DNA from 3 places in the Pantoea sp. S18 genome. Region 3 is predicted to be linked to each of the others. Evidence: predicted binding sites of a transcription regulator. Region 3 holds the regulator's gene; each other region holds the start of a gene.
The links. Region 3 encodes Fur, which represses iron uptake genes when iron is present. Its sites were predicted from a motif close to ATAATAATGAGAACNACTATCAA; they were not measured.
Positions count from the first base shown of each region.

Region 1: a site for Fur is predicted at 2,853-2,875, ahead of VIJ98_RS16505 (TonB-dependent receptor domain-containing protein). Genes of this name have one in related genera too.
Region 2: a site for Fur is predicted at 2,450-2,472, ahead of fhuA (ferrichrome porin FhuA). Genes of this name have one in related genera too.

Region 1 covers NZ_CP142688.1:3,559,821-3,564,894, reverse strand. The annotation lists gene VIJ98_RS16535 (helix-turn-helix domain-containing protein) at 1-388, shown strand, start outside; gene VIJ98_RS16530 (SEC-C metal-binding domain-containing protein) at 583-639, opposite strand; gene VIJ98_RS16525 (hypothetical protein) at 640-783, shown strand; gene VIJ98_RS16520 (siderophore-interacting protein) at 1,027-1,809, shown strand; gene VIJ98_RS16515 (PadR family transcriptional regulator) at 1,899-2,438, shown strand; gene VIJ98_RS16510 (SelT/SelW/SelH family protein) at 2,496-2,783, opposite strand; gene VIJ98_RS16505 (TonB-dependent receptor domain-containing protein) at 3,005-5,074, shown strand, end outside.
Region 2 covers NZ_CP142688.1:826,298-831,371, reverse strand. The annotation lists gene fhuC (Fe3+-hydroxamate ABC transporter ATP-binding protein FhuC) at 1-169, opposite strand, end outside; gene fhuA (ferrichrome porin FhuA) at 225-2,414, opposite strand; gene VIJ98_RS03695 (glycosyltransferase family 25 protein) at 2,749-4,575, shown strand; gene VIJ98_RS03690 (bifunctional cytidylyltransferase/SDR family oxidoreductase) at 4,579-5,074, shown strand, end outside.
Region 3 covers NZ_CP142688.1:1,234,075-1,239,148, reverse strand. The annotation lists gene ybfE (LexA regulated protein) at 1-88, shown strand, start outside; gene fldA (flavodoxin FldA) at 226-756, shown strand; gene fur (ferric iron uptake transcriptional regulator) at 1,110-1,559, shown strand; gene VIJ98_RS05575 (hypothetical protein) at 1,618-2,013, opposite strand; gene glnS (glutamine--tRNA ligase) at 2,249-3,916, opposite strand; gene nagE (N-acetylglucosamine-specific PTS transporter subunit IIBC) at 4,069-5,074, opposite strand, start outside.

The sequences.
Region 1 (5,074 bases), 2.0 Mb from region 3:
CCATGTGGTGGCGCAGCACACGCGCGACTTCATCGCTTTTGCGGGTCAGCACGTGAATCGCGGCTGGCTGGGCTTCCAGTTCAGTCCGGGCGTACATTCAGCCGATCAGCAGCACATCAGCCTGTTCCAGGCATTGGAAAGTCAGTACGCCGATGTACTGCCGCGCAACGTGCAGAACTGGACCGGCGAAAGTGGTTTGTATGCGGAGATTGACTGGCACGGTGCACCGGAAGAGATCAACGCGTTCACCGCGGAGATTTACTACAACCACTTGCCAGCGCTAGGCGTAGCACGCCGTGCGGGCAAAGATCTGCTCAAGCTGGATCTGAAATACAGCACGCCCGATCTGCTGCAGGGCACCTTCTATATTCCGGTGGCGGATAAGTAATGCATAATTCGTGCGGTAAACCGTGACAAACCGCACGATTTTATAAACTCAAGGCGTTAATCGGCGTAAAATTCTTCATCGAAACCTGATTGGCCGCGTAAATCACCAGCCGCCACACATCAGGCTGGATAATCACCTGCATTTCTGGTCCATTCCGGGCCGCTATAGTGAACAGACAAAAAATTATGCGACTTCTACCGTTGTTCCTCATGACAGCGCTTGTAGCGTTTTCTTCGCTGGCAAGTGCACAGATGGCTGAGCCTTTTTCACCGCCGGGTGGACTGCATCCGCATCAACCCCATTGTGCGCAGCATGAAATTCTCGGCGACAATGTGCTGCCGAAACATAGCCAGGATGATGGCAGTTTCGTAACCTGCGGCAATCACCAGGCTTAATCTCGTCCCGCCACAAAATTCCCATCTGCTGCATCCTTTATGAAGGTCGTCATAAATGACGCCCCTACATTCGCACATGCCTCCCGTAGGGTCGCCATTCATGGCGACCTTTGCGATTGCGCGTACCATTCTGGCGACCAAACACACAGATAGCATTTTTCGGCATTGCATCGAAGATATATCATAACTATTCTCTCCTCATCAGATGAGAATGACTTTCACTATCTTTTAGGGAGACACCACTTGCAAACTACCCCTTCCGAACGCGCGCCACGCCGCGTGCGTAATGAACTGCGTTTCCGCCATATCACTGTGGCAAGTAAGACGCTGATTGCCGGTGAATTCTGGCGCATTGTTTTCAACGGCAGCGATCTGGCCGGCTTCAACTCGCCATCGTTTGACGATCACATCAAAGTGTTTTTCCCGGAACATGCTGGTGCCGAACTGGCGCTGCCGCAAATCACTGATGAAGGCATCGTTTGGCCGAATGGCGTGCGTCCTGCCGCGCGTGATTACACGCCGCTGGAATTTAACGGCGTCGATTCTCTGACCATCGATTTCTACATCCACGATGGCGGCGTTGCCAGCAGCTGGGCAAGCGAAGCCAAAGTGGGCGATCAAATTGCGATGGGCGGCCCGCGCGGTTCGTTGGTGATACCAACGGATTATGCCTGCCAGATTTACGTCTGTGATGAGACCGGTTTGCCGGCCTTTAAACGTCGTTACAGCGAAATCCAGGCGCAGGACATTCACCTGCTGGCCTATGCCGATGAAGCCACCGGGCGCGATTATCTCGGTGATCTGCCGAATGTGCAGGTGAGCTGGTTGGGAAGCGGCAGCATGCAGGCCGATAACCTGGCACCGATAACGGCGCAGCTGGATCAGATTGCGCTGCCCGCCACTGAATACTTCATCTGGCTGACCGGCGAGGGCGAAGCGGTGAAATCGCTGAGCGATTACTTCACCCTGGGACGCGGTGCAAATACCGATTTCGTGCGCGCCGTAGCTTATTGGCATCAGAAATAACGGTAATGCCGCGCGCGCTGCCGCCTGTGTTGAATTTTGCCAGGTGGCAGACTACTATCAACCTCCTTTAATTAGCGCTCAGGAAGGCAATGAAACAGCAGCGGGATTTTCCATGGCAGTCCGATCACGCACAGCGTACCGTCTGTGCAGGCGCACGTAAGAAGCGTCGGGAGCGGATGCTGGATGCCAGCGATATCCGCCTGTTAATGCTGCACTTTCTGGCTAACAGTTCTGCGCACGGTTATGAGCTGATCAAATCGGTTGAAGAGCTCTCAAAAGGGGAATATTCCCCGAGTCCCGGCATTATTTATCCCAACCTGACGCTGCTCGAAGAGATGGATGCGATTCGCGTGGTCGATGCGCAGGCATCACGAAAAGCCTATGCGCTGAATGAGAGCGGCGTGGCGTTGCTGGCGGAGAATCGTGACAATGTGGATGCGATTATCGAGCGCTTAACTTCGCTGGCGATTCTGGTGAATAACCGCAGCATTCCGCAGGTTGAGCAGGCGATTCACCTGATCAAACACACCTTGAATCATCGTCTGGCGCAGGAAGATATTTCTGCAGAGTCGCTGGAAATCGTGATTGAAGCGTTGCATCAGGCGGCCGAGAAAATCGCGAACAGTTAACGCCGAACGTAGGGTCGCCATTCATGGCGACCGTCCAGAAAACCGCACCAACCAAAATCAACTCTTCTTCTTATCCACATGCCCAAGCGCGCGATCCGGCCAGCAAACATCGCGCACGCGCTGCTTCAGCGCAGCCGCATCCGGGAAACCGCCTTCCTGCTTACGCTCCCAAATCACCTGACCATCAATGGTGATCTCAAACACGCCGCCGGTTCCCGGCTTGAGCGTCACTGCACTTAAATCCTCGGCAAACGTATGCAGCAGCTCCTGCGCCATCCAGGCGGAACGCAGCAGCCAGTTACATTGTGTGCAGTAATGAATGGTAATCGCTGGTTTTTGTGACATAACCTGTCTCGTTTAGATAATGAAGTTAACAAAATGTGCGGTCCAAGATACATCTTAGCTTACTGCTAGTTGATAATGATTACCACTTGCATTACATTCCTGTCGACATCATTTATTACATAAAATAAGTCCATATTTTTTTACGGTCTTTTAACCAAAGCCCGTACTTTCAGGCAGCAAGCAAGTGAGCGAATACTAACAATTAACCAGGTATTTCGCGCATGTCTTCACTCTTTCAGGGAACGGCCCAGCAACGTCTTTTCAAAGTTGCCATCTTATCTTCAGCCATTCATGCCGCTTGCAGCTTTGCCGCCAGCGACAGCACCAGCAATGAACCGGTTCTCACCGTCACCGCGCCAAAACAGCAGGCCGGTAATAAAACCACCATTACGGCACAAGAGCTGCAAAAACGCGGCGCGAATGATTTCGGTTCGATCATGCGTTATGAACCGCTGATCAGCGCCACCGGTTCGAGCGGCGGATCCTCTGCCGGCAAAAGCGGTTTCGACCGCGCGGGCTATACCGGTTACAACATTCGTGGCCTGGAGAGTAACCGCGTCGGCATGGATATCGACGGCATTCCGATTCCGGATGCCACCGGACGTCCTTACGTCAGCCGCACCGGCAACAACACCTTTGGTATTGGCCGCGATTACATCGATCCCTACATGTTTGGCAGCGTTGATATCGAGAAGGGCGCCACGGCGGTGGATCAGCCGAATACCTCGATTGGCGGTAACGTCTCGTTCCATAACAAAAGCGCCGACGATTACCTTAGTAGCGACAAAAATACTTACTTCGGTTATCAGAGCGGTTACGACTCATCGAATCGTAGCTGGCACAACGGCATCACTGCCGCCGCCGGCGATGACGAGTTGCGTGGCCTGTTTGTTTACAGTCGTCGCGATGGTCAGGAGACCGAGAACAACAGCGGCGTGATCGATGCTTATCCGGCCAACTGGCACTCGGACGCCTTTATGACCTCCGGTATCTGGCAGCCGAACGATCAACATAAGCTGAGCGCTACTTTCGATTACTATCACAAAACCAATCACAGCCATTACGACACCTGGGACACCAGCGGCAACACCGTTTGGGGCACCGCGCAGCAGCAGAGTGATACGCGCCGCTGGGGCATCAATCTGGCGGATGAGTGGACGCCGTACAACGACTTTATCGATACGCTGACCACGCGCCTTTACTGGCAGCAAACGCAGGCGCACGACAATACCTATTTGCCAACCAGTGCCAGCCAGTACGGCTTTGTTTACTCTGATTTCAACGTCGATACCTACGGTTTCGACACGCGCGGCACCAAAACGCTGGGCCGCCATGAGCTGAGTGCCGGTGTCAACGCGCGCCTGGATAACAGCGAGCGTCCATTCCGTCAGGAACCAACGCCGAGCACCTTCAGCGCCATCACGCAGCCGCAGTCTGACAGCCGCACCTTCGCTGTGGCGGGTTACCTGCAAGATAAGATCAATTTCGATCTTAATAGCCACAACTTCGCGGTCATTCCCGGCGTACGCGTGATGTATCAAAGCACCAAACCCAAGGATCTGGGCGATCTGACTAACGGCAGCACAGTGCTGACCGAAGAGCAGGTTGATGCGCTGTACGGCAAAACCAACTCCGATACGCAGGTGCTGCCATCGCTGACCTTCCAGTACGACTTAACGCCAGCGTTGACCACCTATCTGCAATACAAACGCGGCGTGCAGTTCCCTACCACCAGCCAACTGTATGGTTCATGGAACCTTGGCTCCAGCTATGCGGGGAGCGCGCAGTATGCGCTGATTGGTAACACCGATCTGAAAACCGAAACCAGCAACAACTTCGAGTGGGGCCTGAAAGGCCAGGCGACAGAAGGCGTAACGGTTAACACTTCGGTGTTCTACAACCAGTACAAAAACTTCATCGCTTACACCCGCTATCGTCGCTCGGCCAATCCGGAGATGTTCGTTAACGTACCGAGCAACATCTACACCAGCTATCAGGCTGAAAACCGCGATAAGGCCTACATTTATGGTGCTGAGATCTCAACCAAAGTGAATTACGGCACCTGGTTCCCGCAAGTGGATGGCCTGAGCAGCACCTTTGCGCTGGGCTATAACGAAGGTAAATCGAAGTCCAGCTACGCCGGTGACAAGTACATCGATCTCGATAGCGTCGCGCCACTGAAAGCGATTGTTGGCCTGGCGTGGGATGACAAAGCGCGCGGCTACGGCGCAGCGCTGACCGCCACCTTCGTGAAAGGCAAACAGGCCACGGCGACCAACCGCGAAAGCTAC
Region 2 (5,074 bases), 410 kb from region 3:
CAAGCATTTTCAACAGCGTGGATTTGCCGGAACCGTTATGACCAATCAACGCGGTGACTTTACCCGGTGCAAATGTTAGCGACAGCGGATGAAGCAGCGTGCGGCCTGGCACACGAAAACTGACGTTATCCAGCCTGAAGGTGGTTTCTGCGTGGTGCGGATGCTGCATGATAATCCCTGGTTAATCTGTAGGGTCGCCATTGATGGCGACCTACGTAACACGATTAGAAACGGAAGGTCGCAGTACCGACGATCTGGCGCTCAGCGCCCCAGTAACAGGCGTAATCGCGGTAGCAGCTGGCGACGTATTCACGATCGAACAGGTTATTGACGTTAACGCCGATGCTTGATCCCGGCATGCCAAAGCGTGCGAGATCGTATTTCAGCGCGGCATCAACCGTGGTGTAACCGGCGACGTCGAAGTTTTGGTTCGCATCGTCGCCGCTGGCGTACAACCCTTTGCTCTCGCCGACATAACGCACACCGGCACCCACGGTGACACCCGATAGCGCGGTCTCATGGAAGGTGTAATCGCTCCACAGTGAGGCCATATGCTTCGGCACCTGCACCGGCGTTTTGCCTTTCAGCAAGGTGTCATGCGTATATTCGGCATCGGTGTAAGAGTAAGCGGCTGTCAGGTTGATATTGGCATTTACCGCCGCTTTGGCTTCTAACTCCACGCCGCGCGAACGGATTTCACCACCCTGCACGCTGAATTGCAGACTATCGGGATCGGCTGTGAGGTTCTTCGTTTTCGTGAGCTGATAGACCGCACCCGTAATAACAATCGGACGATCTTTTGGCACATATTTCACACCCGCTTCATACTGCTTAGCGCGTGAAGGGTCAAATGGTTGGCCGCTGGAAGTGGTACCCGCAGTAGGAATAAACGATTCGCTATAGCTGAAATACGGCGCGATGCCGTTATCAAACACATAGTTCAAACCACCGCGCCAGGTGAAGGCCTGATCGTGATTTTTCTCTTCTGTATTACCGTTACGGTTCAATGCCGAGGTCATCGCGTAATCATAGCGACCGCCTAATGTCAGCACCCAACGGTTCCACTCCATTTGATCCTGGGAGTAGAGGCCAGTTTGTTCCTGACGGTTTAGATATTGATACGGGAATGGCGTACCGATAACCGCGTCATTGCCATATTGCGGATTGATTGCACTGATCGGTGCGGCGCTGCCAAAGGCAGCATCAATATCATTGCGGGTACGCTGATAATCCACCCCCATCAACAAAGTATGATCTACGGCACCGGTGGCAAATTTAGCCTGAACCTGGTTATCAACGGCAAACTGGTTCAGTTTCTCATTTGAGAATGCTGTACCACGAGTAATTTGTTGTGTTTCAGGCAGATAACCATTGCCATAAATACTGCGATAATCCGTTCTCAGATCGGCATAGCGCAGATTCTGTCGCACCGTCCAGGTATCGTTGAAGCTGTGTTCGAAGTTGTAGCCCACCATCTTGGTGTTGCGCGAAATCTTGTTGCTGTCTTCGCCTTCATCAAAGTTGGTCGGCAGCTTGTAACTGCTGCCGTCAGGACGCGTAATGCCCACCACTGTGCCCTGACGCGGCAACCAGCCGTAATAGCCGGTTTCCGGTTCGTTCTGGAAGTAGGTCAGCAGATCAAAACGCGTGTTCTCATCCGGACGCCAGCTGAACGATGGCGCAATGGTGTAGCGCTTCTCTTTGTTCATCTCCTGCTGCGCATCGGCGCTGCGCGCGAGGCCGGTCAGGCGATAGCTGTAAACGCCGTCATCATCCAGCGAGCCGCCGAAGTCGAAACCGGTGGAGAACTGATTATTGGTGCCCATCTGGAACTGCACTTCACGCAGCGTCTCCTGCGTCGGACGCTTACTCACCAGCGAAACGACGCCGCCCGGATTGCTCTTGCCGTACAGCACCGAAACCGGACCGCGCAGCAGCTCAGCGCGCTCGAGGAAATAGGGATCGATAGCAAACTCAGAGTAGTTATCGCCCTGCAGTTTCAGGCCATCAAGATATTGGTTGGTGTTGGTTTCGCTGAAGCCGCGAATAGAAAGCGCATCGATGACATTGGAGCTACCGCGGTTGCCGGTCAATACGCCAGGCGTATAGTTGAAAGCCCCTTTCACGCTGGTGACGTTTTTCATCGCCATCTCTTCTTGCGTGACTACAGAGATCGACTGCGGGTTCTTTTCAATCGGTGTATCGGTTTTGGTGCCGGTGGCGCTGCGTTTGGCCGCGATGGTTGGCGACGGGCCCCATGCATTCTCTTGCGCCACGCCGCTGCCGCCATCGGCACTGACAACCACGGTATCTTCTGCCAACGCCTGCACGCTGAACGTACCCAGAGTCAGTGAAATAAGCCAAGCCAGCGAACGCGGGCGTAAAAAACAAGGATTGGTGTTTCGCGTATTCATAAATGAGGTCTCTCGAAAAAAGTCGATGCAGGTGAATACAAACGAGAATGATTATTATGACGCACGGATTTTAGGCGAAATAACGCCACATTCGCAACGACTAATGCCCGTTAGCGCGGCGTTTACAGCCAGATCGCGCATATTCATGATCGCGAATAATAAATTAGCGATGAAGGGAGCGGAGGCCAGCAATCGGGAAATTGCACTGCCGCAAAGCGGAAATTCATTTCATCCGGATAGAGCTCACAATTAACAATAATGAATAAAATCATCAAGTTAAAATCTGGCCCGCTAATTGCTTATGTCATGCACTCTCCTTCCTACAGAAACCGTCATGGCAGTTATAAACTGGAACATTGTTGATCGCGTCATTTTCATCAATTTGAAGAAACGCAAAGACCGATTAACCCGCATCACTAAACAACTTAAAAAGTTGGGTCTAACCCCTGAAAAAATCGTTCGTCTGGATGCGATCAAGCATGAAAAGGGGTACATCGGCTGCACGCAATCGCATATTGCCGCGCTGGAGATGGCACGCGATAACGGCTGGGAGCGGGTGCTGATTCTGGAAGATGACTTCAGCTTTGATGAAAACCAGGCGAATTATGACAATCTCAACCGCTACTTTGCCGCCCTGCCGCAAATCAACTGGCAAGTGGCTTTTCTGGCGGCCAATTATCGTCGCGTGACGCCGCTGAAAAGCGTGGAATATATCGTGCGCGCTAACTTCGCGTGGTGCGCCTGCGCATATATCGTCAATCACCGCTATTACGCCACGCTGATTGAAAACTATCGCGCAGCGCTTCAGGCACAATTGCAAGGTGGCGCGCAGGCACAATATGCCCTTGATGTGCACTGGAATAGCTTGATGCAGCAGGATCTGTGGCTGGGCATGTTCCCCAACGCTGGTGCACAACGGCTCGACAAAAGCGATATCGAAAATAGAACGGTAGATTACCGCGCCCTCTTCAGGAAGCCGTTGAGTCAAATCGTTGCGCCCGCCAAATTCACGCCCTCCATTAGCGGTCCAATTAAGGTCGATTTTTACTTTCAGTGGCCGCCGGGTTGGACAAACTTTGAATCGGTGATTGAGGCGATGCAGGCTAATTCCGCCTTCGATTGCCGCATCGTAGTTGTGCCTTACCTGAACTGGAAAGCCAGCGATGTTAATGGCGATATTCAGCGTGATATTCTGCGCGAAAGAGGGCTCGATTACACAGGTTTTGAAGATTATCAATTGGAGGAGCGTCAGCCGGATGTGGTGTTCTTGCAAAACCCTTACGACGAAGCGCGACCCGAAGCCTTTCGCAGCGACTACCTGCATGAACGCGGCGTGAAAATCGCCTACATCCCTTACGCGCTCGACACCGGAATTGGCGCTGAAAGTATGGTGTATCAATATAATTTGCTCTGTCAGAATCTGGCGACGTGGATATTTGCCCGTTCAGAAAAACATAAAGCTGAGTTTGCACTGCAATGTCAGGCAGGAAATCGCCATGTGCACGTTACCGGCCATCCCAAATTTGACCACTACCAGCGTCGTTTCCCTCTTTCAGACAAGCCGCAGCCACGCACAGTAACCACCTTCCTGTGGACACCGCATTTCGTGTTGCCGGGCGACCAGAAGATGTACACCACTTTCAACCTTTACGGCAGCGCGTTCCTGAAGCTGATTGAGCGTCAGGATATTCATCTGATTATTCGCCCTCATCCGCTGCTAAGCCAATGGATAGGCGAAGCCAGCCCAACGGCGCAAAGCCTTTATCAGCAGTTACTGCGCGCAGCACAGCAACACGCCAATCTCGAGTGGGATCACGGGCATGATTACACGCTTACTTTTGCACGTTCCGATGCACTCATCGCGGACGCCGGTTCCTTCCTGCTGGAATATCTGCCGTCAAAAAAACCCATCCTCTATCTCACTCACGAAACATGTCACGGTTTGAACCGCACTGCAGATTTCATTTATGACGCCTACGACGTGGCCTGGTGTGAGGAGGATATTTTCAACTTTGTTGACAATATTGTCGCGGGGCGCGATGCAATGAAAATTCGCCGGGAACAGGTGCTGTATGAGGAACTGCAGATAGAAAAGAAAACGGCGGGCGAGAAGATCACTGAAATTATTTGTTCATCACTCAGACCGCAACCGGCGGAATAAAAAATGAAAAATGTAGCCATAATACTTTCTGGCGGTACAGGCACCCGCTTTGGCAGTGACAAGCCGAAACAATTTGCTAAGTTGGCGGGACGTGCGGTGATTGAATACACCATCGAGCGTTTTGAAACTTCGGTCGACATTGATGAGATTATTATTGTCTCGCAAAATGAGTACATCGATTATGTGTGGGAACTGGTGGCTAAAAATCAGTGGCATAAAGTTAGTAAAGTGGTGAACGGCGGTAAAGAACGTTTTGACTCGACATATTCCGCACTGAAAACCCTTATCAACTATGACGGTCAATGCAAAATCTTACTGCATGATGCCGTGCGGCCATTAATTAGCGACGCAATAATTCGCAATTGTGTAGATGCTCTGGAATCCTTTGATGCCGTTGATGTGGTGATCCCCTCAGCAGATACCTTAGTAGAAGTGCACGATGATGGCTGCATTGCCAATATTCCTCATCGTGCCAGCATGCGCCGTGGCCAGACACCTC
Region 3 (5,074 bases):
CGCGCTCAGCACGCTGGCCGATCAGCAAAACATCAGTCGCAGCGAATTGATTGAACAAATGCTGCTGGCACAGCTCAAACTGTCGTAACGCGCGAAGACCGCACGCTGGAACACAAAGTCACGGCTTTACAAGTTCCGCACTTTTTACCGGTCTGCTATTATTCGCATAACTGTGCAGTCAACTGACTTACTTTCACAATCAGGATTCAAGAGGTTACCTAACCCATGGCAATCGTAGGCATTTTCTTCGGCAGCGATACCGGCAACACTGAAAACATTGCAAAGATGATCCAGAAACAACTGGGTAAAGATGTCGCCGAAGTGCATGACATTGCTAAGAGCACCAAAGAAGATCTCGATGCATTCGACATCCTGCTGCTGGGTATTCCAACCTGGTATTACGGCGAAGCGCAGTGTGACTGGGATGATTTTTTCCCGACGCTGGAAGAGATTGATTTCAATGGCAAGCTGGTAGCGCTGTTTGGTTGTGGCGATCAGGAAGATTATGCCGAGTACTTCTGTGACGCGATGGGCACCATCCGTGACATCATCGAGCCAAACGGTGCGGTGATTGTTGGTCACTGGCCAACCGAAGGCTATCATTTCGAAGCCTCTAAAGGTCTGGCCGATGACAAAAACTTCCTGGGTCTGGCGATTGATGAAGATCGTCAACCAGAATTGACCAACGAACGTGTTGAGAAGTGGGTGAAGCAGATCTTCGATGAGCTGCAGCTGAAAGAGATTATTGAAGCTTAATTCCCTGCTCTGCCCGATGTGCGCGCTGCCTCACATCGGGCAACGGAATTTCCTATAAAAATAATAGCTACGGTTTTTTAACTTTTCCCCGCAAATCTGTAGAATACCCGCAATGGTCATCCGCTTATTCCTCTGGCAGTAGAATGAGGCTGAGTGAAATGGAATCCAAAACCCAAGCGTCCTGAAGACGTTAGTGACTTATCCTTACAACCTTTGGTGATTAAGGACGTTGCCTTGGTTTTCATTTCACTGCTTGAGTTCTATAATGAGACGCAAATGAGAATGCGCGTTGACCTAAACATTCAAGGCCCCTGCGCCGCAAGTGACTAGCAAAGTAACAGGACAATATCCGCATGACTGACAACAACTCCGCATTGAAGAAGGCTGGCCTGAAAGTCACGCTACCCAGACTGAAAATTCTGGAAGTGCTTCAGGGACCCGGCCCCGAGTCCCATCACGTCAGTGCGGAAGATTTGTATAAGCGCCTGATCGATATGGGCGAAGAGATTGGTCTGGCAACGGTGTATCGCGTTCTTAACCAGTTTGACGACGCGGGCATCGTAACCCGTCATAACTTTGAAGGCGGCAAATCTGTCTTCGAACTGACTCAGCAACATCACCACGATCACTTGATCTGCCTGGATTGTGGCAAAGTTATCGAATTCAGCGATGAATCAATCGAAACGCGTCAGCGTGAAATTGCCACTCGCCACGGCATCAAGCTTAGCAACCACAGCCTGTACCTGTATGGTCACTGTGCTCTGGGAGACTGCCGCGAAGACGATACGCTCCACGATAAGTAATTGAGTGTGCTATGCAGTATAAAAAAACCGGCTTAAGCCGGTTTTTTTATGTCTGAAATCAGGCAACGAGCGTTTCCTGCAAGTAGCGCCAGCGCGGAATGGCGGTGCTGCAATCCAGTACCGCCAGAGAAATGCGGGTCTGATTGGTGCCATTCATCATCTGCAATTCACGATACTGAATTGTGACTTCGTCGCTTTGCTGCGAAATGATGGCGTGCTCACTGGTGGCAATTCGCATCCCTTCACGCTGCCCCTGCAACTGGCGAAACAGTGTTTCCATCTCATTAAGATCAAGCTGTTTACCCTGAGGCGTAACCATTTTGAAGTCGGGATGAAAGTACGACAAGAACAGATCAATGCTGTCATCACTGCCTTCTGCCTGATTGAAAATACGTTCGATAAGCTGATGTAAAACCACCACGCTATGTTTGGCTTCCAGGGCGAGACTTGTCATTTTTTATCCTTTGATTACCCGCAGAGCAACGGCTGAGAGCGCATAGCCTACCTGAAAAAAAGTTTTTCACACTGGCAAATGGTTTAATTTTGCTAAAGTCAGAATAGTCGCAAATAAGGAATTAAAGGCTAATTGCAGCGGGCAGCATAAAAGGTCGTATCTGGTTAAATCGAGACAATAAAAAAGGGCGATTGCTCGCCCTTTCATGATCTTATCGTGCTAGCGACAAAATGTATTAATCGCCGATTTTTGCCCAGGTATCACGCAAACCAACGGTGCGGTTAAACACCAGTTTGGATGGCTGTGAATAGACGCTATCAGCACAGAAATAGCCTTCGCGTTCGAACTGGTACGGTGCCATTGGATCGGCTGCACGCAAACCTGGCTCCACGAAGCCCTGTTTGATTTCCAGCGAGTTCGAGTTGATGGTGGTGAGGAAATCCTCAGCCGCGCCCGGATTTGGCACACTGAACAGACGATCGTACAGGCGGAATTCCGCTGGCAGCGCGTGAATTGCAGAAACCCAATGGATGACGCCTTTCACTTTACGGCCATCAGCCGGATCTTTGCTCAGCGTATCAACGTCGCAGGTACAATAGATGCAGGTGATATTGCCTTCATCATCCTTCGCCACACGTTCGGCACGGATCACGTAAGCATTACGCAGACGCACTTCTTTGCCCAGCACCAGACGTTTGTACTGCTTGTTAGCTTCTTCACGGAAGTCCGCGCGATCGATCCACACTTCACGGCTGAATGGCACTTCACGCGTACCCATCTCAGGTTTGTTCGGATGATTCGGCATGCTGATGATCTCTTCGTGACCTGCAGGCAGGTTCTCGATCACCACTTTCAGCGGATCCATTACGGCCATAGCACGCGGTGCGTTTTCATTGAGATCGTCACGAATGCACGATTCCAGTGAAGCCATCTCCACGATATTGTCCTGTTTAGTCACACCAATACGGCGGCAGAACTCACGGATGGAAGCGGCGCTGTAACCACGACGACGCAGACCAGACACGGTCAGCATGCGCGGATCGTCCCAGCCTTCGACAACCTTCTCGCTCACCAGCTGAGTCAGTTTACGCTTCGACATCACCGCGTATTCCAGATTCAGGCGTGAGAACTCGTACTGACGCGGATGAACCGGAATGGTGATGTTATCCAGCACCCAATCGTACAGACGACGGTTATCCTGGAACTCCAGCGTACAGAGAGAGTGGGTAATGCCTTCAATCGCATCCGAAATGCAATGGGTGAAGTCGTACATCGGATAGATGCACCACTTGCTGCCAGTCTGATGGTGATCGGCAAACTTAATGCGATACAGCACTGGATCGCGCATCACAATGAAGCTGGAAGCCATGTCGATTTTGGCACGCAGACAGGCTTTGCCCTCTTCGAAACCGCCATCGCGCATCTTCTGGAACAGCGCTAAGTTCTCTTCCACGCTGCGATCGCGATACGGGCTGTTTTTGCCCGGCGCCGTCAGGGAACCGCGATATTCACGGATCTCATCTGCTGACAGTTCATCAACATAGGCCAGGCCTTTGTTAATCAGCTCAACCGCATAGTTGAACAGTTGGTCGAAGTAGTCTGAGGAGTAACGAATGTTGCCGCTCCACTCAAAGCCCAGCCATTGCACATCACGCTTAATGGATTCGACAAACTCCAGATCTTCTTTTACTGGGTTAGTGTCGTCGAAACGCAGATTGCACTGACCTTGGTAGTCTTGCGCGATACCAAAGTTCAGGCAGATGGATTTCGCATGGCCAATATGCAAATAACCATTGGGCTCAGGCGGGAAACGGGTATGCACACTGCTGTGCTTACCGCTCGCCAAATCTTCGTCGATGATCTGACGAATAAAGTTCGTTGGGCGGGCTTCAGCCTCACTCATCTCAAAATCCTCAAAAACTATAACGGGTGATTTGTACCACGAAGTAACGGAGTATGATCCACAAAGCGCAGGAGGGAAACAACCGTTTGTTGGTCGTTTTAAAACAAAAAAGGCAGGAATTGCTTCCTGCCTTCTGGCTCAATCACAAGGACTTAGCCTTTAACCTCGTACAGCGGGGTTTGGCCTGCAACCACTGAACCGGTTGCCAGTAAATTCAGACCAGCGAAATCATCGCTGTTGCTGACCACAACCGGACTGATCATCGAGCGGGCGTTGGCATTGAGGAAGTCCAAATCCATTTCCAGGATTGGCTGGCCTGCAGTGACCGTTGCGCCCTCTTCAACCAGACGCGTGAAGCCTTTACCTTCCAGCGCTACCGTATCCAGACCCATGTGCACGACGATCTCGACACCGTTTTCCGCTTCGAGGCAGAACGCATGGTTGGTATTGAAGATCTTCACCACGGTTCCGGCGGTTGGCGCAACCACGGTTTTACCGGTTGGTTTGATCGCCAGACCATCGCCGACTGCCTTGCTGGCGAACGCTTCGTCAGGCACATTTTCCAGCGCGACAATTTCACCGGTTACCGGCGCCAGCAGCGTGGCAATCACGGCTTTTTCACTATTCAGCACGGCCTGAGGTTTTACTTCTGTAGCAGGCGCAGCCGTTGACGCAGCAGCGGATGCCGCAACCGGGCCTTTGCTCAGGACAGTTTTCATTGCCATTGCAATGCTTTCTGCCTGAGTACCGACGATGACCTGCACGCTTTGTTTGTTCAGACGAATCACACCGGACGCACCGAGACGCTTAGCCACACCTTCATTAACCTGCGCGGAATCTTTAACGTTCAGACGCAGACGAGTGATACAAGCATCGATGTGGGTCAGGTTTTCTGAGCCACCTACCGCCGCAATGTAACGACGTGCCAGAGATTCAGTTTGGCTTTCACCGCTGCCGCTGTTATCGACATTTACGTCATAACCATCGGTTTCATCGCCCGCAGAGAGTTCGCGGCCCGGCGTCATCAGGTTGAATTTCTGGATGGTGAAGCGGAACACCGCATAGTAGATAACGAAGAATACCAAACCTTGTGGGATCAGCATCCACCAGTGGACCGCCAGCGGGTTACGCGTTGACAGCACCATATCCACCAGACCC